DNA from 3 places in the Paenibacillus sp. RC334 genome. Region 3 is predicted to be linked to each of the others. Evidence: predicted binding sites of a transcription regulator. Region 3 holds the regulator's gene; each other region holds the start of a gene.

Evidence for each region. The regulator NrdR, encoded in region 3, represses ribonucleotide reductase genes. The targets are predictions, from matches to a motif close to AACACNATATATNGTGTT.
Region 1: QMK20_RS24745 (anaerobic ribonucleoside triphosphate reductase) is a predicted target of NrdR. The motif match lies at 9,466-9,483, and genes of this name have one in related genera.
Region 2: nrdI (class Ib ribonucleoside-diphosphate reductase assembly flavoprotein NrdI) is a predicted target of NrdR. The motif match lies at 7,674-7,691, and genes of this name have one in related genera.

Annotation. Positions count from the first base shown of each region.
Region 1 is NZ_CP125370.1:5,380,533-5,391,450, forward strand. Features, by position in the region: gene QMK20_RS24710 (GerAB/ArcD/ProY family transporter) at 1-595, opposite strand, end outside; gene QMK20_RS24715 (Ger(x)C family spore germination protein) at 631-1,872, opposite strand; gene QMK20_RS24720 (spore germination protein) at 1,850-3,484, opposite strand; gene QMK20_RS24725 (GGDEF domain-containing protein) at 3,710-4,801, shown strand; gene QMK20_RS24730 (Rrf2 family transcriptional regulator) at 4,918-5,415, opposite strand; gene QMK20_RS24735 (glycoside hydrolase family 3 C-terminal domain-containing protein) at 5,482-8,412, opposite strand; partial or broken gene QMK20_RS27475 (DUF7916 family protein) at 8,548-8,678, opposite strand; gene QMK20_RS24740 (AbrB/MazE/SpoVT family DNA-binding domain-containing protein) at 8,800-9,270, shown strand; gene QMK20_RS24745 (anaerobic ribonucleoside triphosphate reductase) at 9,566-10,918, shown strand, end outside.
Region 2 is NZ_CP125370.1:2,015,568-2,026,485, forward strand. Features, by position in the region: gene QMK20_RS09545 (class I SAM-dependent methyltransferase) at 1-737, shown strand, start outside; gene QMK20_RS09550 (GrpB family protein) at 1,120-1,452, shown strand; gene QMK20_RS09555 (hypothetical protein) at 1,430-1,687, shown strand; gene QMK20_RS09560 (VOC family protein) at 1,776-2,201, shown strand; gene QMK20_RS09565 (ankyrin repeat domain-containing protein) at 2,271-2,792, opposite strand; gene QMK20_RS09570 (hypothetical protein) at 2,951-3,706, shown strand; gene nrdF (class 1b ribonucleoside-diphosphate reductase subunit beta) at 3,904-4,869, opposite strand; gene nrdE (class 1b ribonucleoside-diphosphate reductase subunit alpha) at 5,076-7,160, opposite strand; gene nrdI (class Ib ribonucleoside-diphosphate reductase assembly flavoprotein NrdI) at 7,147-7,506, opposite strand; gene QMK20_RS09590 (GNAT family N-acetyltransferase) at 7,994-8,566, shown strand; gene QMK20_RS09595 (ABC transporter substrate-binding protein) at 8,816-10,507, opposite strand; gene QMK20_RS09600 (LacI family DNA-binding transcriptional regulator) at 10,788-10,918, shown strand, end outside.
Region 3 is NZ_CP125370.1:1,805,757-1,816,674, forward strand. Features, by position in the region: gene QMK20_RS08475 (methyl-accepting chemotaxis protein) at 1-720, shown strand, start outside; gene pstB (phosphate ABC transporter ATP-binding protein PstB) at 848-1,606, shown strand; gene phoU (phosphate signaling complex protein PhoU) at 1,646-2,305, shown strand; gene polA (DNA polymerase I) at 2,482-5,136, shown strand; gene mutM (DNA-formamidopyrimidine glycosylase) at 5,208-6,038, shown strand; gene ytaF (sporulation membrane protein YtaF) at 6,151-6,843, shown strand; gene coaE (dephospho-CoA kinase) at 6,855-7,451, shown strand; gene QMK20_RS08510 (lytic transglycosylase domain-containing protein) at 7,448-8,011, shown strand; gene QMK20_RS08515 (alpha/beta-type small acid-soluble spore protein) at 8,148-8,372, opposite strand; gene nrdR (transcriptional regulator NrdR) at 8,478-8,945, shown strand; gene QMK20_RS08525 (hypothetical protein) at 9,274-9,453, shown strand; gene QMK20_RS08530 (hypothetical protein) at 9,575-9,928, shown strand; gene QMK20_RS08535 (hypothetical protein) at 10,418-10,888, shown strand.

The sequences.
Region 1 (10,918 bases), 2.4 Mb from region 3:
TCGTAAAGGTAACCATCTCACCAAACGGCAGCATCAAGGCCTGTGAATAAATCACCCGCCATATCGGCTGCCAGCCATGCTGGGCAATAGGCAGCAGATTCCCCCAGTCCACAATGCCGGACAACATGAGCATTACATTCGTTGCGAGCCCCAGTACCAGCATAAAGACCAGCAGCCAAATCGCTGTTCGCCCCGCCACTTCAAGCCCTAAATGCATCACGTACATCACAAGCGCGATCATCAGAGCACTGATGATGATTAACGGTGTATGCGGGAGTGTCCGATCGGCAATCAGTGTCCCCGTATCTCGAAGATCACGTGCCCCACCGTACATAAAAAAAACAATATACAAAAAAGCAATCACGCCTCCTGCCTTTCTGCCCATGATAACTTTGCTGTATTGCGTCATAAGCAAATTGGGGTAGCGTCTGTGAAGGCTGCCGTAGCACAGAAAAAGCAGGGCCCCAAGCCCTGTAGCGATGAGGATAGCCAGCCATGCATCCTTGCCCGCATCCCTTCCAGGAATGGACATCATAGACGTTCCCAATTCAAATAGAATCATGAGGGAAATTATCTCTATCGCATCTATTTGTATTTTTTTTCATCGCCTTGCCTCCTCCCCCTGTTCGACTATTCGGACTCACCCCTTGAATACGGGTTGGTCCGTGCCTGCGTATGCTTCAGTACCGAAGTGACCTGAACACGAACGGTGCTTTCTGCAAAATAACGGCTCCATCGGGAAGAAAGCCTTTTCCATTGCGCAGGATGGCTTCTCTCCAGCTCAAGGCCGAAGCCGAGTACATCGCTACGGGTACGCTGAACCTCTCTAACCGTTGATGAAATCACTTTTTTTGTTTCCTCTGCCCATTGCCTCTGCAAGCTTTTCATCACCTCTGGACTTTTCAAGTCAATCGGACACTCAGCTTCCTGTATCGCCCCGACTTGCTTTAAGTCAATTACAAAAACAGGCTCTCCTTGCTCCATCAGGCTGCGTACATTTGCCTTAGAGAACAAGGTTTCGATCCCGATGACTTCGCCTTTCTTGCCGCAGCTCAATGTGGTTTCAGCACTTTTCACCTTGTTGTTCACGATAGACAGTCCAATCGCCTGGTCATCTTCCAACCAGTGTACGAGACGATCCTTTCGGAACACTCCCATCCCGGTAATACGCACGATCGCTTCCGGTAAAATATTGTCCACATTGTTCTTACGGGGGGCCTGCTCCATCCTACCATCCACTTTTACGCCCGTAAGAAGAGGACCGCCGCCCTTATTGGACATGCTGCGAATGACATCGTCGAGACTCACGGCGTAATCCCCTGCATACAAACGCTGAGATGTTTCCAGCTTTCCTGAAATATCATTAGCAGGAATACGGCCGATCGCGGTCATGGTTGCCAGTACATCCTTCCCAGTCTCACCGCGCGCTACCAGCATTTTCATCGTGAGCCGGGTCTCCGTATACCTTTCCAGAAAATCCAGCGTATCTCCGATTCCACGCCGTGCCAGATTTTCCCCAATGACGACCAATCTTGCATGGGCCAGAGAAATTTCGCGTGGAACCTTCTGTGAAGCTTTGCGGATGGCTTGAAAAAGACTGTTCCCCTTTTCCTGAAACAACACGATAGGGGTATCTCCTCTCGCTTTGGCCCCGGCGATTTCATCTGCCACGATAACCTGCAGGGAAACCTCATAATCCGTTTCTCCAGCCACATCAATGCCTATTGCCGCTACGACTGCTCTCTGATTTAGCTCTACTGAATCCCAACAACCAGACAGGAGGGGCATCAATAGTAGCCCCACCAGGCTCAGAGCCCACATTCTCCCCTTGAAGGTTACCGTGCTTCGTTCATTCCCCTTCCCCTGATACACCCTCGGCTCCCCCCTCCTGCATCGGTGTCGTTTTATCGGAAGAGGAAATTCCGCTTCCATCCTTCATTCGTGTCTGGTTAGTAGATGTAATGCTTTTAGGACGTGTCCGCATCATCCAGAATGGGAGACGCAATACAGCATCCTTTTGACTCTCCAGTACAAAGGGGCTGAAAGGGGCCATGTAGGGCACCCCAAAAGAACGTAGGCTGTTCATATGGGCAATCAGCGCAATCAGCCCCAATGTAATGCCATACAGCCCCATAAACGCTGATAGTATCATAAAAACAAATCGGAACAGTCTCCCGGCCACCGACATGTTATAGGCTGGAATGGCGAAGCTGGCAATCCCCGTCAGGGCTACCACAATCGTGAGCAGCGGGGTGACGATCCCGGCCTCCACAGCCGCTTGTCCCAAGACAAGCGCACCAATAACGGATACCGTTTGTCCACCCACACGTGGCATTCGAATACCCGCTTCACGCAAGATCTCAAAAGTAACCTCCAAAATAAGCGCCTCCAGAAATGCCGGAAAAGGAACGGATTCCCGCTGAGCCAGTATGCTGATCAGCAGCGGGGTCGGTATCATTTCATAATGATACGTCGTTAAGGCAATGTAGAGAGAAGGCCCCAAGATTAGAATGATAAAGCTGATATATCGAATGAGTCGGACGACAGTCGCCATATCGTAACGTTCCTCATAATCCGAAGCACTCTGAAAGAATTGGGCAAATACGGTAGGCATCACTAGTACAAACGGATTTCCATCTATGATGAGCGCCACTCGGCCCTCCATAATATTGCTACTGATCGTATCGGGTCTTTCCGTGTTATAGATCGTTGGGAATGGTGTGAAATTATGGTCCTGTATCATCTCCTCTACCATACCGGATTCGAATACGGCGTCGATATTGATGTTTTTTACCCGTTGACGAACTTCATCTACAACACTTTGATCTGCAATATTCTTCATATACAGCATGGCTACATTCGTGAGGGACGTGCTTCCTACTTTGAACATCTCCATCGTAAGATCGGAGCTTTTAATCCGCCGTCGGACAAGAGAAATATTCGTGAACAGGGATTCCACAAATCCCTCTTTCGGTCCCCTGACGACAGACTGTGTGGTGGGCTCGTTGACCGCACGCTTCTCTCCTCCACGTGTGCCACACGCAATGGCCTTTGTACACCCTTCCAGTAAAATGATCGTATCTCCCATCAAGAGCTGTTCCATCATGGAGTTCCAATCATCGCATTCCTTCACTTCACCAAGTTCAAGTGCATGGCCCTGTATCCGACTGTAAAGCCCTTCTGCACTTTCTACCTCAGCAGCCACCTCGGCGGATGGTCGGCTAAGCAATGATTTCATGACGAGTTCATTCACTGTGTCCGTCTTGACCATACTATCCAGAAATACAATGGCAGCAGGAACGTCAGCTTTCAGCCCCAGACTAAAGCGGCGAATCAGGAAGTCCGGGCTGCCTGACGTCAATTCCTTGATTTGCTCCAGGTTGGTTTCCAATTGAGCCTCGATCTTAAGAAAATGCGAAGAGCTTCCATTATTCCTGTCCGCCCCCGACTTTTTATTATATTTGCGATAGGGATAGCGAATCATGAGCAAACCTCATCTCCAAAGTGGCAGTAATGGACCCCACATCTTTTTCCTAATTCTTGTATATTTGGAGTATGCTCAATCTATTCCCAGTTATGCACTAAGTGTAAGGACGAAACGTTATAAGTCACATCCGCGTAATAAATTTCAATAAATTCTTCATTTCCAAGCCTAATGTCAGTTTTTTTGATAAAATGAAGAAATATGCCTCTCGGGAGGGTTAACATCTTGTTCAGTACGTTTTTTGTAAATACCTGTATCCTTGTCACCTTTTTGTACATAACCGGGCTCATATCTCAAAGATATAAAATCCGCCTACATACCTTAAAGCGTAAGGCACATTGGATCGGAGGCGCTCTTTTTGGATGCTATGGCATTATCTTGATGTACTATTCGTTCCCAGTGGGCTTTAATACAATTGCCGATCTTCGTCATCTGGCCATCGTAGCTACGGCGGCTTACATTGGCGGACCGGCAACACTCATGACTACCCTATTTATATGCTTAGGCAGATTAATGCTGTTTGGTATCACCACTCAAGCCATTGTGGGGGCTTTTTTTATGATGCTCGTGGGCCTGGGTTGCGCTTTGCTGTCACATCTGTCCTGGTCACGTTTAACGAAGATGATGATGATGAACGTTTTCGCTTTGGGAATTATTTTCTGCTCTCTCACAATTAATTTGAATGATATTAATGATGTTCTGGACGTTTATCCGCTCCATTTTGTTATTTCTATGGCAGGCGGATTTCTTCTGTATCTCATTGCTGAGTCCATCAATACCTCCAATGAGCTATTACTTCGTCTGGAGCATACCTCCTATACAGATCATCTCACCAATTTAAGCAACAGAAGACAGCTCGAATTTTCATTGGAAGAGCAGCTTCCTCAAGCTCGTCAACGTCACGAGCACTTATCTGTACTGGTGTTGGATATTGATCATTTTAAAGAAGTGAACGATACCTACGGTCATGCGGCCGGGGATGCAGTGCTGCGTCAGCTAGGTCAGATTTTGAGGGAAAAATGTCGCTCCTTTGATGTGGTAACCCGCAGCGGCGGGGAGGAATTCACCGTACTTCTGCCGAATTGTGCTTTCCGGCAAGCGTTACGCATAGCGAATCAGATCCTTGGCGGGGTAGATCAGTACGAGTTCGTTTTGTCAGACGGGCTTGTACTCAAAGTCACGGTGTCTATCGGCGTAACGACCTTTCCCGATACCGGGGAGGATATGTCAGGGGCGGCTCTGCTGGAACAGGCGGATAGAGCGCTATACGAAGCTAAAAATGCAGGGCGTAATCGGGTCTGCTCCTATCAGGTATAAAGCGGGCATTCTTTTCATTTACGATTTCGCATCATATGAGCACCCTACAGAAATAGCCGATACAACCCTCTCTCGGAAGAGTCGTATCGGCTATTATCCGTTTTGAAAAAAATGTGTTAATCCCCTTTGGAAGAAGCCTTGGCATCCTCGCCTTCACTATGGCTACTGCCGCCCACCACCAGCGTTGTACGCTTGGCGAGTGAGGCCAGCGTATGAGACTCCCATACCTCCAGCATACGTCGTTCGCTCTCGACTACGATTTCCGATACGGCGGTTGCAAGCTCCTCACAAAAAGGATTCGTCTCTGGCTCATGCATCATACCTGGAAAAATCGGATCACATATTTCAATGGCGTGGTATATATCGGCAAGTGTAATATGGTCTGCCGAACGGGTAAGCACATAGCCTCCCTCACGGCCTTCACGTGCTTCTATTAATTCTGCCTGTACAAGTCGCGTCAGCACCCTGCGCACCAAGGTGACCTCACAGTCAATAGAGCGGGCAATAGACCCGCTGGCACAGAGCTCTCCATGCTTTTCCAAATAGACAAGAGCCTTTACCGCCACCCCAAGCCATCTGGGCGTTGCGGTGCGTAGTCTTTTTTCACTATTCAAATGAAATGACACCCCTAAGCTGTAGAAACTTCGTTGAATGCATTGTACGTGAAGTCAGAAGTAAGTTCAAGCCTGAAGGCTGGAATCTCCTGTAGCACAAGCGCTCAAAGTAAAATAACTTAGCCGCACTTCGCCACTCAACCACAGGTACACATCACGTGAACCTGAGACTGTACCCAGTGCTTCGGAGAGCGTCATCCATGCTTGCGCTCCTCCCGTATGGCCAACGTTTATACGTGCTGCAACTTCGCTGTCCGGCGTATCCAAACAAAGCTCAATTGCTGCATCGCTACTATTGCCTGACACGCGGCATTGAAGTTCAACCGCGCTCACCGTATCTAATTCTACGCCATGAAAGGCAATCCAGCCGGGACGTTGAGGTGAACGCGGACGTACACAGGCCTCCTTTTGCTCCTTGCTTTCATCCAGCAGGATACGGGAACAATCATCAAAGTTTTCGGCGCGAATGCTTTGTTCGGCTTGACGGGGCGGAATAACTTCACCTCTAACGTTCACAGGGTGCTCCAGCCGGATATCCGCTGAAGAAGCACCTGCCAGCAAGGTGTACTCGCCAGCTTCAACGCAATAGCGATCCCGTGTGACATCCCAAATCGCCCAATCCTTCACTCGCATTGTAAAAGAAATCGTTCGCGTCTCCCCCGGCTCCAAGCGGATGCGTTGAAATCCACACAACGTCTTCAATGCTCGCTTTACTCGCGAAGCTCCGGGCCGTACATATAGCTGTACAACCTCCTCCCCAGCAGCTATGCCCTGATTCGTAACGTCCACCCATACATTCAGGGTATCCGTGGCATCCAGGGCACCAAAAGAGTTCACACGACCTTCGGGGACGGACCTGTCGTTTGAATCGGGCGCTTGGGCATCTGTGCGCAGATGGCTGTACTCAAATGGCGAATACGTCAAACCGTGGCCGAACACGTATAAAGGTTCACCTTCAAAATATTGATAGGTACGTCCGCCGCGAATAATATCGTAATCTTTGATATTACCCAATTGATCCTCTGCTTGATACCATGTCATATTCAAACGACCCGCTGGCGCGTAATCCCCAAACAGCACATCCGCTACTGCCGTGCCATGCTCTTGCCCGGCATGAGACGTGTACACGATCGCTGGAATATGCTCCTGTACCCAAGGGATGGCAAACGGATAGCTGCCCGTCAGAACCACGATCGTATTAGGGTTAACCCGATACACTTCCTCGATGAGCCGCTGCTGGGAAGCTGCCAGCTCCAAGCCCGGACGGTCATTCTCTTCCTTACCGTTAATCAGCGGGTGATTGCCGACGAATACAATCACTGTATCTGCAGCTTGCGCAGTGGCTATTGCTTCCACTAAACCATCCGACACCGTCTCTACCCGGAATGTTGTATGGTCCTGGTTAGCGGCTTCCGTTACCTTCAATGAACCCTCTGTCCCTGTGATCACAGGCTTGCCGTTCCATGTTGTCCACAGATGCTCCCCTTTTTCAACAGGAGTCAGTCCAAAGACTTCTTTGACATACCAGCCATACGCTTCCTCAGCTGTCACACGAAGCGTTTCCTCATCGCTCGTCACATAGGTACCCAGGCGCTCGTCGGTCAACGTGACGCTGCCGTAGCCCCAATCGTTCACGGTCAAAACCGTTGGTTCGGCATCATGGGACAACCGCATGTCACCGAAGGAATCAACTGTAAGCTTCGCTCCGTCAGCCGCCGCCGCGAAGGTCACGCGATCCTTGGCATCGCGGTATATGACGCGCTCCTGGGCGTCTTCGGTTTCCAGCTTGGCGCGAATCGCTTCAAGCGGTGTCACAAAATATGGAAGCGTGCCGGAATACCAGTCGCGGTACACCTCATTGCCGAGCGCCCCGATCACCGCCACCTTGCCGCACCCCGCAGGGTCCAGCGGCAGGAGCGAACGCTCATTTTTCAACAGTACGATCTGCTCTCTCGCTGCACGCAACGACAGTTCACGGGCTTGCTCTGTCATCAAGACCTCTTCCCCGACCAAGGCATAGGGATTGTCTGTCGCCGGATCAAATTCCCCGAGACGAAAGCGAACACGAAATGTATGGAACAACGCCTGATCCAGGTCCGTTTCTTGCAGCGTTCCTTGCGCCAAGGCATCACGAATGGCCTGCTTGGACAAATCCGCATCATCTGTAATGCTGTCGATCCCCGCGCGAATAGATTCAGCCACACCCGGTGTGTGGGAGTCATAATACTGATGGTCCTTTACGATTCCCATCACATCACCAGCATCACTGACGACAAAGCCGTCCATTCCCCATTCGTCCCTGACAATATCATTAACACCGTGGTACAACGTAGCAGGCGTTCCATTAATCAGGTTATAAGAGGTCATCATGGACTGGGCTTTGCCTTCCGTAAAAGGCTTCTCGAAGGCTTTCAGATAGTATTCACGAAGGTTTCGCGGGTCTATGCTGGAGGAATCACTTCCCCGGTCCACCTCGTTATTGTTTCCGAGGAAATGCTTTAATGTCGCAACCGCTTTCAAATATACCGGATGATCGCCCTGTATGCCTTTGACCAATTCCTTCGCCAGTTCTCCCGTCAAATACGGGTCTTCTCCATACGCTTCCTCATTACGCCCCCAGCGCGGATCACGCTCCATATCTACGGTTGGTGCCCATAACGTCAGTCCGTTTAGAGCCGGGTCACGGCGGTAGTACACACGCGCTTCATCCGAAATAACCGAGCCGACTTGTCGCATCAGTTCCGTATCCCACGTACAAGCCAACCCCACAGGCTGTGGAAATGAAGTCGCCTCTCCTAACCAGGCTATACCATGTGCTGCTTCCGTACCATGCTTGTATGCGGGGACTCCCAATCGTTCAATGGCAGGCTGATATTGCAGCATGGAATCAATCTTTTCCTCCAAGGTTAGCCGAGACACCAAATCCCGTACACGTTCGTCCAGATGAAGCTTCGGATTTTGAAAAAGATATTCTAGATCCGTTGTTTCATGACTCATATCCGTCATCTCCTTGTCTCCATTTAAAATATCATAAAAGGCCGTTATGAAAGCGTTTTAATATATCATAGCGAAAAAGGAGTACCCCGGCAACAATTGCTGTTGCTCACCATTTGGTGTCTTTCCTCAATCAATACCGAATAGACCAGTGTCGCCAATGGCGTGGATATCGGTGTTTGTTAGGACATGAGCTTATAATCACGAATTGTAGCTTCGTCCGCGCCTTCTACAGAACCATTCAGGAAGCTCTTAGCCAATGTACCTGGTTAGTAACAGTGTGTAAATTAAAAAAATTGTATATTTTCTTCAATAAATAAAGCAAAAAACAAAGCAAAAAATAATATTTTTTGGTATAATCAGGATATATAATCAAAGGAGGAAGGGTTTATGAAAAATACCGGAATGACACGGCCTCTGGATCAATTGGGGCGAATCGTGCTTCCCAAGGAAATGCGCACCACGATGGATATCAATATTGGTGATTCGCTCGAATTTTTCGTGAATGAAGAAGGATTTGTATTAAGGAAATATACAGGTGTATCCTGCAAATTTTGCGGCGCAGTTGATCATTTGACTTATTTTCGTGATAGCTTTATTTGCGCCGATTGCATTCAGGTATTAAAGACAGAGGAAAATGTACATCCCACCAGCACCGAAGCCATCCAGGCTCAAGAACATACCAAGCCGGTTCGTAACCATACAACCTGGCAGCCTAAACAATCCAGAGTCCAGCAAGGAGAAATGGTAAAAAAGCTCCGAAAGCTGATTCAGGAACATCCCAACCTGCCGCAAAAGGTATATGCCGAAATGCTCGATATCTCACAAGGCCGGGTGTCCCAACTGAAAAAGCTGCTTTAAATTATTCAGTAATTTATTACAAAACATACTCAGATCCAATGGATTGCCATCCTATTTGTTTTCCGTCAAATATTCGATCGTCAGGTGTAGAATAAGGAGCGTATTCGTTGATGTGTTCCTAACTTTCACCTGACTTTTTTGTGCGTTCTCCCCCTGTCGACGTGACAATAATCACATACTCTCTATCCATCCATATATACAATATATAGACCGAAACAATTGTTTAGTACACGATATCGTCAATATATTGTTTTTTGGAGAATAATATATATTTTACTATATGGAGGTTTTTGCAATGAAAGTGTTGGAGGAACATCAATTATACAGCATCGGCGAGCGGGTCATTGGGGCACAAGACTTGGACATGCTGCGGGAGAATGCAAATTTGAATGGAGAGTCGTTCAGTGGAAAAATGAGTAAGCTCGGCTCCGAGTACGCCAAATGGTATGCGCGACTACGTGTGCTTCCGCCTGAACTGACAGACGCTATCGACCACGGATATGTGTATGTTCACGATTTGGACCAATATGTGCTCGGGACTACGAACTGTATCTTTATACCTTTTGGTCGTTTGTTGCAAGATGGTTTTAATACAGGCAATGGCTCTGTGCGCACACCACAAACCATTATGTCTGCTATGGCACTGGTGGCTATTATATTTCAGTCTCAGCAAAACAGCCAATTTGGAGGTGTCTCTGCCAATAAAATAGACTGGGACCTTGCTCCTTTCGTGGCCCGGTCCTTCCGCAAGCATCTGCGCAAGGGACTCCGTCTGTTCGGAGAAGAAATAGAACCCACCCTGCCTGATGACGAATTACATATAGCCAGCAGCCTATTACAGGAGGTCTGCCCTCGTTCATACGCATTCGCACGTGAAGAAACGGAGACGGAGACCCGCCAGGCCGCTGAATCCCTTATTCATAACCTGAATACCATGAGCAGTCGGGCAGGCGGGCAAATTCCGTTCACATCACTGAATTACGGTATGTGTACTTCTGCTGAAGGGCGGCTTGTTACGCAATCATTGCTGGAGGCCACTATTCGTGGCCTGGGCAGCGGGGAAACCCCTATTTTCCCACAGCATATTTTCCAATGCAAAAAAGGAATTAATCAGGCCGAAGGCGATATCAACTATGACTTATTCATGCGGGCAGTAGAATGCTCCAGCAAACGTATGTATCCCAATTTTGTCAATGTGGATGCTACCTTCAACCTGCCCTATTACCGCGCAGATGATCCGGATACCATTATTGCGACGATGGGCTGCCGTACCCGCACCTTTGCTGACCGTTTCGGCAGAAACCGTCAAAGCGGCAAGGGTAATCTCTCATTCAATACGATTAATCTGGTGCGTCTTGGCATTGAGTACGGTATTTGCACAGGCAAGCGCAAGATACCTGACCGGGATGGCTTTGATACCAGATTGGAAGAGGTTATGCGCATTGCCGTGGACGGACTGATCCATCGCTACCATATACAGACCAGCCAGCCGGCAAAAGCCTCAGACTTTATGATGCGCGAAGGGGTATGGGAAGGCGGAGAAAAGCTGGAGCCGGATGAAAAAGTGGGCAACGTACTGAAGCACGGTACGCTGTCGGTCGGGTTTATCGGGTTAGCCGAATGCATGAAGGCACTGTATGGCAAGCAC
Region 2 (10,918 bases), 210 kb from region 3:
ACCTGATTGAACAGGAGATACCGGACGCGAAGCCGTTGGGACTTGATATTTCTGTGAATGTTATTGAGGCGCTCAAACGTAAAAAGCAATTGGAGGGCCACCGTTGGAATGTGATTAAAGGAGATGCTCTCCAACTGGAGGAATTTATAGAGCCGGGGAGCATGGATACGGTTATTTTTTCTTCCATTCTCCACGAGCTGTATTCTTACATTGAACGGGATGGAGCCCGGTTCAATCTGCATACGGTGGAGGCTGCTTTGCAAAGCGCCTATCATGTGCTGGCACCGGGCGGACGTATCATTATCCGTGACGGCATTATGACTGAACCAGCAGAACAGCGTAGACGAATCCGATTCCTGGAGCCGGACGGAATGGAATGGTTGCTGCGATATGCCGAAGATTTTGCAGGTCGCCACATTGAAGTTGAGCGTGTGAGTGAGCATGAGGCAATCTTGCCTGTGAACGATGCGATGGAATTTCTGTACACCTACACGTGGGGAGCGGAAGCCTATGTGCATGAAGTGCAGGAGCAGTTTGGGTATTTTACCCCTTCACAGTATGAAGAGTGTATTCGTCGCACGCTTGGATCGCAGGCTATAATCCGGGAGAGCCGTCACTATTTGCAGGAGGGATATGCGGAAGCGCTTGCCGGGCGTATTGAATTGACCGATGAGCAGGGTCAGCCTGTTTCTCTGCCAGATAGCACCTGTCTGATTGTGATTGAGAAGCCGCAATAGAGTGGTTAGTATGCTTTGTTTTGTTATCGAGTGAGACTGATAAAATGTAAGAAAGCCTTCTGATTTGCGTCTAACGCGGTCAGAAGGCTTTTTTACACTTTAGTAGACAATTGATTCATTTGTAAAAGAAACAGACATTCTGTCTGCTCGTTCACAAGTTACTTCCGATTTAATGTACCATAATTATGGAAAAAAGTGATTTTGAAAATGATATACTAAGAGGGAACATTCTATGAATATTCGGTATACCTTTTTTTGCTACCAATGAAGGGAGGCGTGTTCGTGATGTCCTCGCATGTGGAGATATCGCAATATGACCCGCAGTGGGTAAAAGAGTGCGTGTGAGCGGACAAAAATCGCAGAGACTCTCGGAGATATAAGTATGGGCATAGAGCATATTGGGAGCACATCCGTTTCTGGCCTTGGAGCCAAGGCGATTATTGATATTATGGTTGGGGTAGAAGATTTGGCGCAGCAGTTCAAATATGATCGTCAAGCGTATACCGAGGCCAAAGGGTCCTTCATTCGGCAGGTGATTCAGCAGGCGAAGCTTAGGAAGGATGAAAAATATGATGCTGGATACACAAGTAACGCCGGATGGTTTAAAAGAACGAATGATGCTGTTATCGGCGCTGGAAAAGGAGGACGTTACCTTTTGTATGTGGAGGGAAGCTGGAGATACGGCATGGCGTATGGGCAACGTGAACATTCCTGAGGCGTATGATGATGGCTCATCCTTTTTGCTGGGGAAAATTATAGATACACCGGAGGAATATCAGAAATGGGCTGAAAGTTACTATGACCTGCCGATTTCTCTGGAGATTGTAAGCCGGATTTTCAATGGTGTTCCGATTCATGCACAGATGATCTCTACGCTGCATCCTCAGCGCGACCTGACGGAAGCGATGAAAGAACTGGAGCAGCTTGGCATATCGGTAGAAGAAAGATAACAAACAACTCTGTTTATCTTAACACTTTTTGCATATAATACAGGAGAAATGACAGGATAGCTTTAAAAATGAAGGAGTTGTGTTGAAAATGTCAAAACGTTTGATTCCTTACATCACGATGGATGGAAATGCAAAAGAAGCAATCGAATTTTATGAAAAGGCATTGGATGCCCAACTGCTTTTTATCCAAACCTTCGGTGAAATGCCTGAAAACCCTGATTTTCCCATTCCCGCAGAGGTCAAGGAACGTGTGGGACATGCCACCCTCAAAGTTGGTGAGACAGAGCTTATGTTTTCCGACACCTTTCCTGGCTCGCCGTTCAGCAGCGGGAATCAGGTGAGCATCTGTATTACAACCGACAGTGTGGAGCAATCCCAAAAAATGTTTGACGCTCTACAGCAAGGAGGACAGGTGGGGATGGCCTTGCAAGAAACCCATTTTAGTCCTGCTTATGGGAATGTAACGGACAAGTTTGGTATCACCTTTCAAATTTTCACGGAGGCTCGGTCTTAAACAATGGAAAACGGCCCGATTTCGCTACCTTGGTGATCTGGCCGTTTTGTTTTATGCATGAATCCTCGTTCAAGAGGTTGCTCCATGCTGGCGAAGGTATTCTGCAACGTTCTGGTGGCCTTGCTGAACAGCAAGAGACAGTGCGGTTTCTCCATCGGTTCCCTTGGCATTTACATCAGCGCCGTGCTCCATTAACAGACGAATGATTTCCGGTTGATTATCATGATATGCAGCGGTATGCAGGCAAGTATGACCATCGCTATCCTGGATGTGGGTCCGGGCTTGGTGGGACAAAAGGAGACGGATTACATCCGTATTTCTCTCTCCGACAATTGCAGCATGAAGGGCGGTGTTGGAAAGGATGAAAGAAACTTTGGAGTGAGAGATTGCATTAATGCCCGCTCCATGATCCAGAAGGACCTGCACGGCATCAGCATGACCGTAATGTGCTGCAAATCCCAATAGTGTAAGTCCATCGCTATTTTCAGTGTCGGTCAGGCTTGGGTAGGATTCCAGCAACTCCTTTAACCGTAGAGCATCCCCTGATTGTGCCGCCTGAAATGCCTCATTAATGACGTGAATAAGTTCCATTCATTGGGCCTCCTTATCAATCATAGCACTATGCTTTTATTTGAAAATCAAATATGCACTTATAGTATGGGTGGCCTTATCAGTTTTTACAAGCACAGGGTAATATGTGTGTAACTGATCTTTGATGATCAAAATGGAGAGACCTGAGGAGGTTGACGATGTTAGTCCCTAACGAGATTTTGTCTATATGGGAAAAGTTTAATACCTTTCCGATGGAGACGTTAACGAAGGCTTGGTTTTATAGGAAAACGGACGGAAAGAAACAGAGAGATGTGTCTTTAATGAAGGAGCACCATGAGCGGTATGGGATTACAGGTAATTGTTTTGACTTAGCGATATGGCTGCTGCACGAGTTTGAAAAAGAAGGAATTGAAGCTTATCCTATCGGCCATGATTTGGGGACAACAGAGGCACACGTCGCTGTAATAGCTAAAAATGAAGATGGCAGACGTTATTTATGCGATTTGGGAGACCAATGGTTGATTCCAGTATTAGTAGATGCAGATCATCCAAGCTTTACATCAGAGAGATTAACAGGATTTTTTCCAGCAGCAGAAATTGAGGTTCAACCGCATCAGGATGCCGTTACAATCTTATATCACAGACCTAATGGTAAAATGAGTCGTCAGAAGTTCGATCTTGCACCATTGGAATTCTCGACATTTTGGAAGGCGGCGGAAATTTCTCAGAACACGATAAAAAAGTCGCCTTTGCTAGAATGTAGAGTTTCGTATTTATCCGAAATTGCACATTGGGAGTTTTATAACTGGTCGAGTTTTCTGAGTACGACGGCTGGAATTATAAATGAACCTGAGATAAAGGATATTAAAGCATGGTGTGATCGACTCCATCAAAAAACAGGGTATAATGAGGGTTTTCTTTTGGAAGTATTACAAATATACAAAGATATGTGACTCAGTATGCAGAGATGACTATAACAGCGAGTGGATGGATTCTGGAGAAGCGAAGCGTTCGCCTTTGCCGGGGGACTCTAACCTTAAATTCTAATCCAAAAGAATCCCCTGACAACAGCGATCGGAAGAACTATCCACTTGCGGAGTGGTCTTCCTCAGCATCACCTAAACAAACTATTTTCACATATACCTATTACCTACACTCCAAAATTAAAATCATCATCAGTCAGCGGCTCCACATTCATTGCACGCACGTAGCCGTTTCCTTTTTTAGAAAAGAAATCATGCTGCTTGGTGTGGGTGCTGATGCCGTTGAACACAATCGGATTGACTTCTTCTTCCTCAAATAATGGATCAAAGCCCAGGTTCATCATGGCCTTATTGGCGTTGTAGCGCAAGAAGACTTTGACATCGTCCACAAGCCCGATAGGAGCATAAATTTGCTCGGTGTATTGTTCCTCGTTATTGTGCAAGTAGCGCAGCAACCCTACCAGCGTCTGGTACAGATCGCGTTGCTCTTCCTCGTCCAGCTCTGCATAAATCTCCTGTGCCAGCACACCTACATAAACACCGTGAATACTTTCGTCCCGCAAAATCAGGTCGATAATTTCTCCGCTGCATGTCATCTTGCCCTGACCCGCCAGATAGAGAGGATAGAAGAAGCCGCTATAAAATAAATAGCTTTCTAACAGCACTGACGCTGCCATAGCGAGATACAAGTCTTTTGGCGTATGAATATTCATATAATACTGACGAATGGTTTCCGCCTTGGTCTGGAGATGCGGATTTTCCTCTACCCAACGGAATATATTATCAATCTCTTCCGTAGAAGCCAGGGTTGTAAAAATACTGCTGTACGACTTCGCATGAATTTGCTCCATCATCGCCATAAAGCTCAGTACAGCTTTGCGTTGCAGCCCATCCACATGCTCCATAATTTGCGGCATACCCACGCCGCCTTGAATCGTGTCAAGCAACGTCAAGCCGCCTAATACTTTCATGTAGGCTTCTTTTTCAATATCACTGAGGGTTACCCAGCTCATTTTATCGTCGGACAGCGGAATTTCATCATCCGTCCAAAATTGCATAATGTTCTGATTCCAGAACATCAGTGTGAAATCATCGTCCGAGCGATTCCAGTTTACAGCTTGTATACCTGTCATTGTTTAGCATTCTCCCTTCAGCTTCCGAGATTTCCTAGAGTCATAATGAAATGACATAGGCGAATCACCGTATGCTTGACATACGGAAGCTGCATCCGCGAGGCCGTGTCCCAACCCATAAAGGGTGAACATCACGCTGGATACAGCTTCTAATGAAAAGCATCCATACATATGAGGACTTCTAATTATAAGCTATCCATACGGTCTTAGATCGAGCAGGTGAGGCACTCTTCCACAGACAGCTTTTTGGTACGTGTGTAGTACAACGATTTGAGTCCTTTGTGAGCAGCATAGAGATAGCAACGCGCCAATTGGCGTGTAGTCACGTCACTGTTCACATGAAGCACTGTCGAAATTCCTTGATCCACGTGAGGCTGGATTTCGGCAATCAGGTCAAGCACTTTGAACTGATCCATTTGATAAGCGGATTTATAAAAGAACACATTATCTCTTTGCAAGTAAGGCATTGGATAATAGGTCGTCGAGTTCGCATAGGTACGTGTTTCAATTTGTTCCACGATTGGCATTACGCTGGACGTCGCATTTTGAATATATGAAATGCTGGCCGTCGGCGCAATCGCCATACGGTACGCGTGATACAAGCCGTTCTTCTGCACGTCTGCCTTCAGCTTGTCCCAATCCTCTGGAGAAGGAATATAGATGCCGTTGAACAGCTCTTGTACACGTGCCGTTGTCGGACGGTAATCGGTATTCAGATAACGGTCAAAATACACCCCAGTCGCATAATCCGATTCCTCAAAGCCATAAAAGCTTTGTCCGGCCGCTTGCGCGATCTCCATGCTTTTCTCCAGCGAGTGATAGTTCATCGTCATAAAGAAGGTACGGACAAAATCCTTCGCTTCGTTGCTTTCATAAGCAATTTTGTTCTTGGCAAGGTAGCCATGCAAGTTCATGACACCCAGACCGACAGAATGCATCTCACGGTTTGCCTTGGCAACACCCGGCGCGTTCGCGACTTGGGTCATATCGCTGACCGAGGTCAGGGCAATCATCCCCTCGTGAACGGATTCGCGGATTTTCCCATGCTCCATCACATTTACAATGTTGAGAGAAGCCAGATTACAGCTGATATCCCGACGAATTGTATCCTGTTGACCGTAATCTGCAATTTCAGAGGTTTCCTGTAATTGGAAAATTTCTGTGCACAGGTTTGACATTTTAACCTGACCCACGTTTTTAAGAGCATGTGCCTGATTAGCGTTACTTTTGTTCATCATGTATGGATAGCCGGATTCCAGCTGGATCATGGCAATTTTGGTCAACATGTCACGCGCGCTCATCGCAACCTTTTTCTTCACCCGGTCGTCAGCAAGCAGTGTATCGTACATTTCATCCAGATCCATATCGTCCAGATGCGTACCGTAGGCCTTGTACACACTGTAAGGAGCGAATACATGCAGCGGCTCATTATCCTGAGCCAGCTTATAAAAGCGGTTCGGAACAATCAGTCCGATGGAGAGTGTCTTGAGGCGTACTCTTTCGTCGGCATTGATTTTTTTACTATCCAGGAACTCCAGTACATCCCAACCGAAAATGTTGTAGTATGCAGCGCCGGAGCCTTTACGTTGACCCATCTGATCCGCGTAGGAGAAGCCGTCCTCCATCAGTTTCAGCACAGGCATAATTCCTTTAGCCGCGCCTTCTACACCTTTAATCGCTTCGCCACGTGACCGCAGTTTCGACAGGTTGACCGCGACACCGCCGCCGATTTTGGACAACTGCATGCAAGTGTTTAGCACGTAGTTGATCGAGTTGAGGGAGTCGTCCATTTCGAGCAGGAAGCAGGACACCAGTTCTCCACGACGGCTTTTGCCTGCATTTAGGAAGGTTGGCGTAGCCGGCTGGAGACGCTGCTCCATCATCGAGCGGGACAACAGGCGCGCCGTATCGGCGTTACCCCGTCCCAAATGCAGGGCGACGACCGCCACCCGGTCAGGATAGTGCTCCAGATAAACCTTACGGTCATTACTCTTCACTGCATAATCCGTATAAAACTTGGATGCTGCCATATAGGAAGGAAATTTAAAATTATAACTATGAGTGATATGGAAAATATCCTTAATTTCGTCAGCTGTATAGCTACTATAGAAATTTTCGTAATAATCATTCTCAATCATGTAGAGCACTTGAGCCGCTGTATCCGCAAACTTCAAGCTCCGTTCTTCGACTTCCTTCATAAATTCGTCTACAGCCTCTTGGTCCTTTTCCAATTGGAAAAAGCCATCTGTATCGCGTTTCATCAACATGTTGTTCAGTTCAATATGCCGCAACTCGGCTCACCTCCTGTTTGAAACGCTCTACATCGCCGAACGTTCCGGATAATTCAAATTTACTGATGACAGGCACGTTATAATGGTCGGAGATCAAATCCGCGCTTTTGGCAAAGCTCTCGCCCCAGTTACGGTTGCCGCTGGCAGCCACACCCACGAGGTTTTGAGCATTTTTTTGCAAAAAGGAAGATACCCTCTCAGGTATCTGTCCAAACCCCGTTGTATATGTAATGAGTACGTATGGTTCCTCTATAGTCATTTGCTCCTGGATTTGGACCGCCGGAAGCTTGAGCTTCCCGATAAATCTTTTTACATTGCCGGTCTTGGAATCATAGGCAATCAGCATTGTATTCATCCTCCTTGACATTTGGCAAAACAGCATCTGTCCAAGGCTCGAAATCCTGTAAAGATTCGCAACCCCTTGCTGGCTGTGCTTCGCCAAAATTTTAACGCCTATTTATATCGGTACTTCCATATCTGTATTTTAAAGATATATGTGTAAAATACGCGTTGCACACTATATTTAGAGTACGATTTCTATTTTATATCTATATATAGGTGAGGTCAATCACTTTTAAAAGGTTGGGCACAAGGATTGGGGGCAAGTCCAAGCGGGGGGCGGGATAAGCAGAATAACTTTTTTTTTCGTGCGAATTTTACAAATGTACTGGAGTTTTGAGGGATGAAGATGTACGATTTGTCAATAGGAGATACTGTGGTAAATCTACCTTTTACTGTAGGGGGGATACGTATGATGGGAAATGGATTTATGGATTCAGGGTCGTTTGATGCTATATTAAGATACCATTACATAACCGAAGGGAAGATGTACTATGCCGCATATGATTGGGGAACGCATCGTATTGAGGGAGTATCGTCAGGAGGATATACCGGAAATACGAAAATGGGTCAATGACCCGGATATTACATGCGGTTTGAGCGATGTTTTTACTTATCCTCATTCTCAGACGAATAGCGAAGCCTACGTACAGATGATGATCGACGGTAACTCCGAGATCAAGGGCTTTGTTATTGCGCATAAAGACACACTGGACTATATTGGACAACTGGATTTATTTAAAATCAACTGGATGAATCGGCATGCCACGCTCGGCATTGTGATTGGACGCGACGATAACCTGGGCAAAGGCTACGGACGTGAAGCGATCCGGCTATTACAGAAATTTGTATTTCATACGCTGAATCTGAATCGGCTGGAGCTGGAGGTCTATTCATATAATGAACGTGCATATCGCTGCTATCTGGCCTGCGGCTTCAAGGAGGAAGGTCGGCTGCGGCAAAAGCTGTTCAGAGAAGGCCAATACTATGACATCATTCAAATGGGCATTTTGCGAAGTGAGTATGAGGCTGCGGAGCAAACGACGGAATCTTCGCAGAACGTGTAGGGAAACAGACAGTCATCATCGTGTCATGTATATATGGAATGAAACAGAACGTTCAATGTAAAAGGGCTGAACAGCATCAGGCTGTCAGCCCCTGTAAGCTTTCATTCATATAAGCCAAACTCGAACTATAAGCTGACTTGAAAAAATAAGCATCAAAACGGAGTAGGCGGAATGGTGCTGTACAAGCGAAGCACCATCCGACTGCGTAGTGGCACAGTAAGTAACTTTTAAGTTCAGCTTATTTGATCGTTATTTTTCTGCGTTCCACAGCTTAAGCCGATTTTGGATCAGTCCGGTGTAGATTTCTTCAGCCTTCGGCACGCCCGCCTGATCCAGCTCTTGGAGCATGCGGTCATAGACAGCATCAAATTGATCGGGCTTGGCGAGTACAGCCTCGGGAATCCGTTTGCGCACAATGTCCTGCGACTTCTGATAAATGACATTGTAGTTCGTATTGGTCGGAACGGGCATGTTGTAGGCGGCGCCCCATTCTTTCACTGGAAAATCCTTTTCGTTCGGGAACAGGTCCTTCCACGTTCGAGCATTGTAGGCTTGCAGGGATTTTTTTTCGGCCCGGCTGTAATTTTCGGTAATCATCTCGGGATAGTTCGTCGTATAGTAGTTGCCGGAAGGGTCCTTGATGCCGTCACCGTAATGCGGTCCCCATATCCAATATAAACCGATGCCCGACTCTCTCATAAAAGCGGAATTATCGGTGTTTTTACGTTGCTGCACATCGGGCGGAATAACCCGTTTGCCATTCTCTACTTTGTAATGCTGGCCTTCGATTCCCCAGTTGCGCAAAATTTGTCCTTCGTCGGAGGCCAGAAAATCCAGAAATTTGATGGCACGCACGGGATTTTTGCACGAGGTCGTAATTCCGATCCCGTATGCAGCATCAAAGCCAAGCGGCTGGAGGGAATGATCCTCGTATTTCTCGCTTAACGTAACCGGGAAATGCGCGTAGGTAAATTCATCCTTGCCCGCCGCTTTGAGCGCGTTTTCGGCATCCTGATAATTCCACTCCTGATCGATGAGTCCAATCACACGACCTGCGGCGATTTTGGACTTGTATTGATCGCTTTTTTGCACAAAAGTATCCTTATCCAGCAGTCCTTCGTTGTACATATGATTCAGCCAGCGAAAATATTCCCGTTCCTCCGGGCGTTTGTAGTGGAGAATGGCTTTACGCGTCTTGGGATCGATATAATACTCTCCATCGTCCGGTCCGCCTGTAGCGGTAACTGCCGGATTTGTCACGGTAATTTGAATTTTCCAATCTTCGGCATCAAGGGAGAGGGGGATGGTAGGCTGACCGTTAGTGGTGGGATATAGGGCTACATAGTCCTTGAGTGCTTTTTCAAAATCCTGAACCGTGCGAATTTTCGGATAGCCGAGCTTCTCGAGTGCCTGATGCTGGATTTCGAACCCCGCTTGTGCGTCAAATGCGATGTGATCTACGCCCAAATTTGTCGGAATGGTATAGATGGCAGGGTCGTCATTGCTATATTTAATACGGTTAAAATAGTCTCCGTACACTTTCTTGATATTGGGGCCGTATTTATCAATCAGGTCGGTTAAGTCAATGAGTGCCCCGGCATCGACCAGCTTACCGACATCGCTTTTGGGATAGACCAGGTCAGGATACTCTCCGCTGGCAGCCATCAAAGCAAACTTTTCCTCACTCCGGCCATTGACGGCATGTTCTCCGTTCAGTGTCACGCCCGTTTTTTTGATAATTTCCTGTCCAATTGCATCTTTCATGTTATTCCAGTTCGAGCTGGCGTCACCACCAAAAAAAGTAAGTGTAACAGGACTGGTATCATCGGGATTTTCCTTTTCTGCCGTACCGCCTGTTCCGTTTGCGCAGCCCGTCGTGACGAGTAGCAACAAAGCCAGGAGCAGGATGGAGCCTTGTCGTACCGACCTGATCTTGAACATCTGCAAAATCCCCCTTTATAAGTATGATTTACATAATGTAAGTGCTTTCAATAGTAAATTGTAGGAAATACCGAACCCTACGTCAAGTCATTTATGTTGATTTGTTATGTGTTTGTTTTTTTATTATGCAAACATATTTTGGTGGATGGTGTGGATTTGTGTAAATCTATCGTTTGATGATATAAAACAAAGTGTGCTACGATGATACCAGTTTATGGGTACACCCATGTATTGGAAAGGCAGAGGCAAAAAAAGATTCCGAATAGGGTTGGGTGAGAAGATGCGTGGAAAAATAACGTTGCAGGAAATTGCGGATGCGGCCGGTGTTTCAAAGTTCGCTGTTTCGCGTGCATTGTCCGGCAAGCCCGGAGTAAGTGAGGAGACGAGGGCAGTGTTGGTCAAGCTGGCTGC
Region 3 (10,918 bases):
CGGTTGCTTGGCGTACTGACCATTCGTGATATTTTGTCCGTCGTTCAGCGAATGCAGAGAGAGGCGGACGAGCATCGGGGTAACGTGGTTCGGCATAGCTATGATGGTGTCCATCGGATTCAGACAACTGTGCTGGATGCCGCTAAAGAGGCTGGTGACAGTGTGCGTCTAACTCGTTCGATGAGTGAATTATCCCGCCGTGGCAAAATGGAACTGGAAGATGTTCTGCTCTCCTATCGGGCAGTCACAGAGCAAATGAAGCGTCAGCATGAGCAGATTACAGCGCTAACTCAATTGCTGAATGACATTGCAGGCATGGCTTCCTCCATCCGCGGACTCGCGGATCAAAGTGGACTGCTGGCGATCAACGCATCGATAGAAGCAGCACATGCTGGAGAACATGGGCGTGGCTTCCAGATCGTATCTCAGGAGGTGCGGAATATGTCACTCCAAACGAAAGCCTTTTCCGCACAGATTACAAGCTTGCTTACGGATATTGAACAAATGCTGCGTGATACTGCCGATCTGACGGATACGAGCATGCAGCAGATTAATACCGGCTCACGGTATATATCCGCTGGAACCCAAACGTTTACCCAACTGTTGCAGGCCGTTGCTGAAATTGAGACCAAAAACAACGATGTGTCTCGTTCCGCAGAGGAAGCGGCTTTGAATGCAGCCGGGATTGCACAGGAGCTGGAGCTTATGCTGAATCCCTGATCATTTTACATACCGTTAACAAATACACCACACTGAATTTACACACAGCTTATATAATCTTCATATTGTGCAAATCAGGTGCAATGCTTGAGGACCATAACTGCAACACGAAGGAGATCATAAATCAATGAATGATTCCGTTATTCGGATTGATAAGCTGAACTTATATTATGAGAATTTTCACGCGCTGAAACATATAAACCTGGATATTCCTGAAAAAACGGTAACAGCCTTCATCGGACCGTCCGGCTGCGGTAAATCTACTTTGCTGCGTACGCTGAATCGGATGAATGATATGATACCGGGAACGCGTATTGAAGGTACGGTGAGTATCGCAGGTCAGGATATATATGGCGATACGATGGAAGTAGAAGCTCTGCGCAAGCAGGTGGGGATGGTTTTTCAACAGCCTAATCCGTTTCCTAAATCTATTTATGATAACGTGGCATACGGTCCGCGTCTGCATGGAATCCGGCAAAAGGACAAGCTGGACGAACTTGTTGAGCAAAGCTTGCGGCAGGCGGCACTCTGGGAAGAGGTTAAGGACTTTCTCAAGCGTTCAGCCCTGAGCTTGTCCGGCGGACAGCAGCAGCGGCTGTGTATTGCTAGGGCGCTTGCTGTGCAGCCAGATATTTTGCTTATGGATGAGGCAACGTCAGCGCTGGACCCGATCTCCACGATGAAGATTGAAGAACTGGTTCAAGAACTGCGTGACAGATATACGATCGTCATGGTGACGCATAACATGCATCAGGCGGCTCGTGTGTCCGGCCGTACTGCGTTTTTCTTGAACGGTGTCGTGGTAGAGGCGGCGGATACAGAGACGATGTTTTCTACGCCGCAGGATTCCCGTACGGAAGATTATATTTCCGGCCGATTCGGCTAAAGCCAACCAGATAGTAATGCCAGGAGGGGTGACTTCGAAATGATACGCAGAAAAGGTTTTGATGAAGGATTAGATGAGCTGAGAGCCGTACTGCGCGAAATGGGTGCACATGTATCGAAGGCACTCGATCAGGCCATTGAATGTTTGCAGACCAAAAATACAGAATTGGCCCAGCAGGTGGTCAAAAATGATGCATCTCTCAATGCACTGGAAGAGAACATTCTCGATATGGGCTCGAAGCTCATTATTACCCAGCAGCCGGTAGCCAAGGATTTACGCCGGATCATTGTTGCTTTTAAAATTTCCAGTGATCTGGAAAGGATGGGGGATTTGGCACTCGATATTGCCAAGGTCACGCTGCGTCTGGAAGGGCAGCAGGTCATCAAGCCGCTGGTGGATATTCCGCAGATGGCTGCGATCGTCAAAGAAATGATTGACGACGCAATTACATCCTATCTGGATGAAAATACAGATTTGGCTTATAAAATGGCCAAAGAGGATGATCGTGTAGATTCCATGTATAGCCATATGATCAGCAATCTGTATGTGTTTATGGTAGAAAAGCCTGAGGAAGCTCCACAAGGCATGCTGCAACTGCTCGTCGGACGATATATTGAACGGATTGGTGACCATGCGACGAATATCGGTGAAAGCACTGTATATCTCGTGACAGGGGAGCGACCAGATTTGAACCAGTAGGGCTTTTTAGGTATATAGCGGTTGTTTCTGACCCAGACTTGTCTTTGTGCAAAAGGCGAATCTGGCTAGGAAGCAGCCGTTTTTTTCTGAAAAAGGAGCCTTTATGTTAAGATAGGAAAAGGAATGCGTAAAGCGAAAGAACCTTTCGATGCATTGATGAACTTGCGAGGTGCTAAATGGATAAACTCATGCTTATAGATGGCAACAGTATCATTTACCGGGCGTTTTTCGCTATGCCTCCGTTAACAAATTCGAGCGGACAGCAGACGAACGCGGTGTACGGATTTACAACGATGTTGCTGCGGCTTTTGGAGGAGCACAAGCCGACACATATACTGGTTGCCTTTGATGCCGGAAAAATAACGTTCCGCCATAAAGGATACGAGGATTACAAGGGTGGACGCGAGAAAACGCCGCCTGAGCTGTCCCAACAATTCCCGCTGCTGAAAGAGCTGTTGACTGCCTTCGGCATTGCCCAGTTTGAGCTGGATGGCTATGAGGCGGACGATATCATTGGAACCCTGTCTAAAACCGCGGACGAAGCTGGTTTTAACGTGCTGGTGGTTACCGGAGATAAGGATATGCTTCAGTTGGCTTCGGACAACGTCACTGTCGGCTTAACCCGCAAAGGGGTTACCGAGGTGGAGACGTACGGACCTGAGCAGATTCAGGAGCGTTATGGCTTGAAGCCGTTGCAAATCATCGATCTCAAAGGTCTGATGGGCGATACGTCGGACAACATTCCCGGGATTCCGGGTGTGGGGGAAAAGACAGCGCTCAAGCTGCTGCATCAGTATGGATCGGTCGAAGAGGTGCTGGCACATACGGATGAGCTGAAAGGAAAAATGAAAGAGCGCGTCGAAACGCATGCAAATGATGCACGGATGAGCAAGGATTTGGCGACCATCTATCGGGATGTAACGCTGGACAAGCAGCTGGAAGATGTTGTATTCGACGGGCTGCAAGCAGAAACGGCGGGACCTGCTCTGGCGAAGCTGGAGTTCAAGTCCTTGCTGGAGCGGTTATCCTTTTCGGGCGAGGTTGGCAGTGCAGGAATGGGCGTAGAGGAAGCCTCTGCTGACGTGACCGTACTGGACGAACAGCGGATTAGCGAGCTGGTAAATGTACTGGATACTGTGGATCTGCTGCATGTGGAGACCCATGGCGATAATCCGCATCATGCTGAAATTGTGGGGCTGGTATTTGGCGTAGCGGGACGACAGTTTTTTATGACCTTGGATGTACTGCAAACTGATGCAGCCAAGCCTGTCCGCGAATGGCTCGCCGATGCTGGGTGCAAAAAACGGGGGTATGATCTGCACCGTACAGATTTAGCTCTGCATTGGCACGGGATCGAATTTGCCGGGGCAGAGTTCGATGTGCAGTTGGTCGGATATTTGCTGGACCCAACGGATGCGAACCAGTCACTAAGCGGATTGGCAGCCAAATATGGCTTGTCTTCGATTCGTCCGGACGATGAAGTATTCGGCAAAGGCGCTAAATATAAAGTGCCTGATGTGGATGTGCTGTCCGATCATGTGGCGCGCAAGGCGGCGGTGATTGAAGCGCTGGTGCCTGTACAGCAGGCCGAGCTGGAAAAAACGGAAATGCACAAGCTCTTCCATGAGCTGGAGATGCCGTTGTCCCGCATTTTGGCGGATATGGAGAAGCAGGGCATTTTGGTGAATGTGGAAGAACTGCGCGCTTTGGGTAAAGAATTTGAAGCCCAGATTGAAACGCTGGTACGCGAGATTTACAGCATTGCCGGTGTGGAGTTCAATCTGAATTCGCCCAAGCAGCTAGGTGAAATTTTGTTCGATAAGCTGGGCCTTCCTGTTATTAAAAAGACGAAAACCGGGTATTCCACCGATGCCGAGGTACTGGAAAAGCTCGCCCCATATCATGATATTGTGCAAAACATTTTGCAGTACCGTACCATTGCGAAACTCCAATCCACGTATGTGGAAGGATTACTTAAGGAAATTTCGGATAAAACGGGCAAGCTGCATACGTATTTCCGGCAGACGGTTGCAGCAACCGGACGATTGAGCAGTCAATTCCCGAATTTGCAAAATATCCCTATTCGTCTGGAAGAGGGACGTAAAATCCGTAAGGTATTTGTGCCGTCCGAGCCGGGTTGGTCTATTCTCGCAGCGGACTATTCACAGATCGAGCTAAGGGTGCTGGCTGACATTTCGGATGATGAGCGATTGAAAGAAGCCTTTGTCCACGACATGGATATCCATACAAAGACGGCGTCTGATGTGTTCGGCATCCCTGCGGAAGACGTAGATTCTAACATGCGGCGTTCTGCCAAGGCGGTTAACTTCGGGATTGTCTACGGGATCAGTGATTACGGTTTGTCGCAAAACCTGAATATTACACGCAAGGAAGCGGCTCGCTTTATTGACCAATATTTTGACGTGTTCCAGGGCGTTCGTCGTTACATGGATGATATTGTGAAGGATGCAAAGCGGGACGGATACGTAAAAACGCTGCTGGAACGCAGACGTTATTTGCCGGAGATTAACGCCAGCAACTTCAACCTGCGCTCATTCGCGGAGCGTACCGCCATGAACACGCCGATCCAGGGTACCGCAGCCGATATTATCAAGCTGGCGATGGTACAGGTGGACGCGGCTCTTCGCGACCGTAATCTTCGCAGCCGTATGCTGCTTCAAGTACATGATGAGCTTGTTTTCGAAGTTCCGCCGGAGGAATTGGAAACGATGAAAGAGCTTGTCCCGGCTACGATGGAAGCGGCGCTGAAGCTGTCTGTACCGCTCAAAGCGGAAGTTAGCTATGGAAGTAATTGGTACGAAGCGAAATAAGTTATTTCAACGAGTAGATAGTCCCAATTTAACGCTGCTTCCGTTATAATATAGGGTGAGGTGAAGACATCATGCCGGAATTACCGGAAGTAGAAACGATTAAACGAACGTTAAACGAGCTTATCGTCGATAAACATATAGATCATGTGACCGTGAATCTGCCGCGCATTATTCAGCGACCTGATGATATACACGCTTTTGCTATGGAATTGGCTGATCATCGCATTACAGGAGTGGAGAGACGCGGGAAGTTTTTGCGGATTCTGCTGGACGGGCTGGTGCTCGTTTCCCATCTCAGAATGGAAGGACGGTATGGCCTCTATTCGCAAAATGATCCTGTGGAAAAGCATACTCACGTTATCTTTCATTTTACGGATGGTACGGAATTACGTTATCAGGATGTTCGCCAATTCGGCACGATGCATTTATTTGCGGAAGGACAGGATTTGCTGGAAAAGCCGCTGAACAAGCTCGGTTTGGAGCCGATGGACGAGTCCTTTACACCGGAGGCACTTCGTGCCGCTGTGGGGACCCGTTCGACTTCGATCAAGGCTGCGCTGTTAAACCAGTCATATGTCGTGGGCATCGGGAATATTTATGTGGATGAATCATTGTTTAAGGCGGGGATACATCCGGCACAGCCAGCCAAAAGCTTGGATGGCAACCAATTTCGTGTGCTGCATGAAGCTATTATCTCCACATTGAGCGCGTCGATTTTGGTCGGAGGCTCGTCCATCAAATCATTCGTCAACGGACAAGGCCAATCGGGCGACTTCCAGCATCAATTGCAAATCTATGGACGTAGCGTTAAGCCTTGTGTTAACTGTGGTACATTGATCGAAAAATCCGTCGTAGCCGGACGTGGTACCCATCATTGCCCGGTTTGCCAACCTCTTCGTTAAACAGGTACAGTCACCCAAAGCCCATTCCTCTCATATATTGATTCCAAGTACCAATACTGCGAAGGGTTCTGGCTGCTGTAGGGCCCTTCCTTCGCAATGGGAGGGAATTGGAGTGGCTAATCATTGGGGAGCCCTGCTGCTGCTGGCATTTGCGCTAAGTCTTGACAGTTTCGGAGTCGGTGTTACATATGGGCTACGCAAAATGAAAATTCCACTGCTGTCCATTGTCATCATTTCAGTATGCTCAGGTTTGGTCATTGGCATATCCATGCAGCTAGGCGCATTATTGTCCCAGGTTCTGTCTCCTGTATATACGACGGTTTTTGGCGCTGTTATTCTGATTGGGATTGGCTGCCACTCTTTGTATCAGTCCCTGCATCGCAAGGAAGATCTGATTGATGATCCTGATCCTGTGAGCAGAAATGTTCTGGAGGGTGAGAAATCTTTAGAAGTACAAGAGGAACGGACCTTATTTTCTTTGGAATTCCGCAAATGGGGTCTCGTTATTCGGATTCTCCGAAGTCCGTCTGCTGCAGATATGGACCGTTCAGGCAGTATATCCGCTACGGAGGCGATTTGGTTAGGTATCGCCTTATCGGTAGATGCGTTCGGTGCAGGATTGGGAGCAGCTATGCTGGGCTTCCAGCCACTCGCTACCGCGCTGGCTATTGCATTATTCAGCGGGACATTTTTGATTGCAGGTATGAAAGCAGGTTTCTGTCTGTCGGCATTCCGATTTATGAAGGCGCTGGGTGTGTTACCGGCATTATTATTGATTATGATGGGCATATTGAAGCTGTTATGAGGTGAAAGAGCATGAATATCGGATTAACCGGAGGTATTGCTACCGGTAAAAGCACCGTGTCGGCTCTATTGGTCGTCAAGGGTGCGTTGCTGATCGACGCAGATGCTATTGCCCGGGAAGTGATGCTTCCGGGGCACCCGGTGCTGACGGCGGTCATACAGCATTTTGGACAAGCTGTGATGAACAGTGATGGGACTCTGCACCGCAAAAAGCTGAGCGAGATTGTATTTGGAGACCCTGTCCAGAGGCAGGCGCTTAACGATATTACACATCCTGCGATTCGTGAGGAAATGCGTATGCGTATGGAATCTTACGAGCAGGAACATCCGAACAAGCTTGTTTTAGCGGATATCCCGTTACTGTATGAGTCCGGGCTGGAGAGCTTGTACGATGAAATTATGGTGGTATACGTACCACGCGATGTGCAGCTCCGGCGTTTGATGCTCAGAGATGGATTGACCGAGGAACAAGCCGGACTTCGGTTATCCGCGCAAATGGATATTGAACAAAAAAGAAGCCTGGCCGATATCGTCATCGATAATAGTGGAACACAGGCTGAAACAAAACAGCAAATTGATCAATTCTGGCAGCGAAAGGGACTGGCATGAATATTTTGCGCAAAAAAAGAGTCCTGCTGACTTTGTTTGTTGGGTTTGTCTTGATTCTGTTTTTTAATTCAAACTGGATGTCGTGGTTCTATCCGATTCAATATAAGGATGAGATCCGGCAATACTCGCAGACGTATGAAGTGGACCCGTTTTTGGTGGCGTCCATTATCCGTGTTGAGACGAACTTTAAGACCAGCAAGCAGTCACACAAGGGTGCACTGGGACTCATGCAGATCATGCCCGATACGGCGAATTGGATTATGGACAGCGCTCAGATCCAAAAGGTTCCGCTGGATAGCGTCAAGCACGAGCCGGGCACCAACATTGAGCTGGGAACCTGGTATGTGCATAACCTGTCGGTGAAATTTAAGGATAATCCGGTAGCTATCGTTGCGGCTTACAACGCAGGCCCCGGTAAAGTGCAGGAGTGGCTGGATAAGGGGGTATGGGATGGGAAAGAACAATCCATCAAGCAAATCCCTTTTGGCGAGACACGACATTATGTACAGCGGGTTATTTACTACTACAGGCAATACACAAAAATTTATAATCAGTTTTAACGGATGACGAGGCTGCGTGTAAATATGTCATGACAGAATGAGCCTGGTGGCATTAAAATGAAAAAAGCGCAGGACAGGCTGTTTTTAGCAGCCCGTCCATACACTTTTTCTTGTTTCTTCTGCGTTATTACCGCGATTATTGGTATTGACCTGCCAATTGTTGTTCGGCGATCGTTACGAGGCGTTTTGTGATGTAGCCCCCGATCGAACCGTTCTCATAGGAAGTCATGTTACCTTGGTATCCATCTTGAGGAATGCTGATACCCAGCTCTTGAGCGATTTCATATTTCATTTGCTCCAGAGCGCCGGAGGCTTTGCTGACTACCAGGTTGTTGGAGTTGCCATTGTTTCCTTGTGCCATTGTTGTTCACCTCCTCGCGACGTGGTAAACATATTATGAACCGTTTTGACAAAATTATTACGAAAAAGTATAGGGAATTTATTGGAAAAAGGAAGTGGTGAATTTATGAAATGTCCTTACTGTGCCTACAATGGAACAAAGGTGCTGGACTCTCGGCCTGCGAATGACAACAAGTCCATCCGCCGCCGCCGCGAATGCGAGCAATGTGCCAGGCGTTTTACCACCTTTGAAATGGTGGAGGAGACTCCACTGATGGTCATTAAAAAGGATGGCAGCCGTGAAGAATTCAGCCGTGATAAAATGCTGCGCGGTCTCATTCGGGCCTGCGAGAAGCGTCCTGTATCTGTCGAGCAACTGGATATGATCGTATCCCAGGTGGAAAACGCTATCCGCAACACAGCCGCTACTGAGGTGGACAGCCAGCAGATCGGCGAACTGGTCATGGAACAGCTCTATCCTGTTGATGAGGTTGCCTACGTGCGCTTTGCGTCCGTATATCGGCAGTTCAAAGATATCAACATGTTTATGAAGGAACTGAAAACACTTTTATCCAAAGATACAGCCAGCGACTAGATCGCTGACTGTATCTTGGTTGATGGTGGAAGGGTAATTATAATTTTTTTATTAAAGTATTGACACAGGGATGAAAATTTTATATGATATAGGAGTCGCTTGAAACATTTTTAATTACATATAATGGGGCCTTAGCTCAGCTGGGAGTCCACGTACTACAGTTATACTACCATCAAAATTCGTAACTAAGCGTTATAAACAACATTATTAATAATGAATATTAAAGCACCTTCAGGAGTGAATAACTTGAAGGTGCTTTTTGGGTATTTGAAATAAATTCCAGCTATATGCTAAAATAGGTTTACACTATTAAAGGAGAACGATAATTATGGGTAAACTTGAGGACATGGGTAAAAAGGGCATTTATTATACATTGGTTATATTGGCAATTGTTTTAGTTGTAAAACATCCCGTAGAAAGTACAAATTTTTTCATTGATGGAATGTATAATTCGATTAGATGGATACATACTCAAGGAATGGATTTTTATAATTTTATAACAAAGTAAAATCATCAAGTCACTGTCACATTTTACAATTGATTAGTCCTTACCTCTATCTATCATCTTCACAATATAAAACACCAATTTCACCATCCAGTTGCCCCCATATTGACGGTGACTGGATTTTTTGTATCCAAATGTCCCAACGTCTAAACGTTTATTACCTGTCGTGTTCTCAATATGGACTTTTTTTGTCCAAATTGGATTGTGCCTTGATATTGACGAGTGGGAAGCGGAGTATCGTCTTATTGCAGAAAACAGCGAACGCAGAGGAGAATCAGAAACCGATCCTGTTAAAAAAGGTCGTCAAGCTGCTTTTTTGAAGGAATATTGGGGAGTAAGAGACGGAAGTGCAGGAAAGAGAAGTTTAGATGGACAAAATGTCCATCTAAAAGATGTGGCAGAAACTATTGGGGAAAATGAAATCAACATTGGACAAAATTTTGCCCGAAGTAATGATGTTGTTTTCCAAAGAAAATAAAGTAATAGACTGAAAAATAAAGTGTTAGACTCGGGAAATAAAGTTGTAGACTGAGAAAATAAAATATTAGACTGGCGGCGCTTCATTAAGCTAACGGGCAGGTTAGTTGAAAATCAATCACGCTGAACCAAACCACAATTAGCGGCAGGTTTTTTGAAGAAAAGCTCGCAGGAGCCTGTATTTACAGCGACAACATCCAGAATTAGGCTGGATGTATTCCTTTCCGAAATTAGGAATGAAATTTTGGAGATCAAGTATTTTTAATGAAAAAGATACATTAGAAGATTGGTTCAAGGAAATGCCTCCTGAAAACCAAGAGGAGAAATTGCGTTTTCAGTTTTTTGAGACGGTGAGCATCTCTTCTTAATTGTTTCTTTGACACATTCGTAAAATTGATTAATTGTAAGGGCGTGGGCAACCACGTCTTTTTTGTTTTCTATTTATAGTATAATAAATGTTATAAGATAGACTAAAGGAGCAGCATTATATATGAACCTAAATCAGCATCACACAATGACCTACACTATGAACAGCGGCATCAAAGGAACAGTCAATCTATCCAATAAGCAAATACAGGACTGGATAGAGTCATATCGTGTAGGCAGTAAGTATGTGACGACAGTAGGCAAGGAACACTTTGGATTGAATCCTGAGCTTGTAGCAGATTTTAAGGTACATAATGAATACTCTGAGCAGAGGGAACATGTAGCAGCAATACAACCTACAGCAGCAAGTAAGGCCAGTGTGCAGTTAGCAGACGCATACAGTCAGCATAAGACACTGATTCAGGTAGAGTGTAAATGTGAAGCTTCGTACATAGAGGAATCAGCATACAAGCGTAGTAAGTGGGGCTGCAAGGAATGTGGTGAAATTGTGTTCTTGGATAGCAAGAAGGGTACGGTTGATACTGTGGAAGGGAAAGCTTGGTATATGACCAATAGGTATTTCGTTGAGAGGTGATGAGGCTTGTTTCATTTTGGATGCTATCGT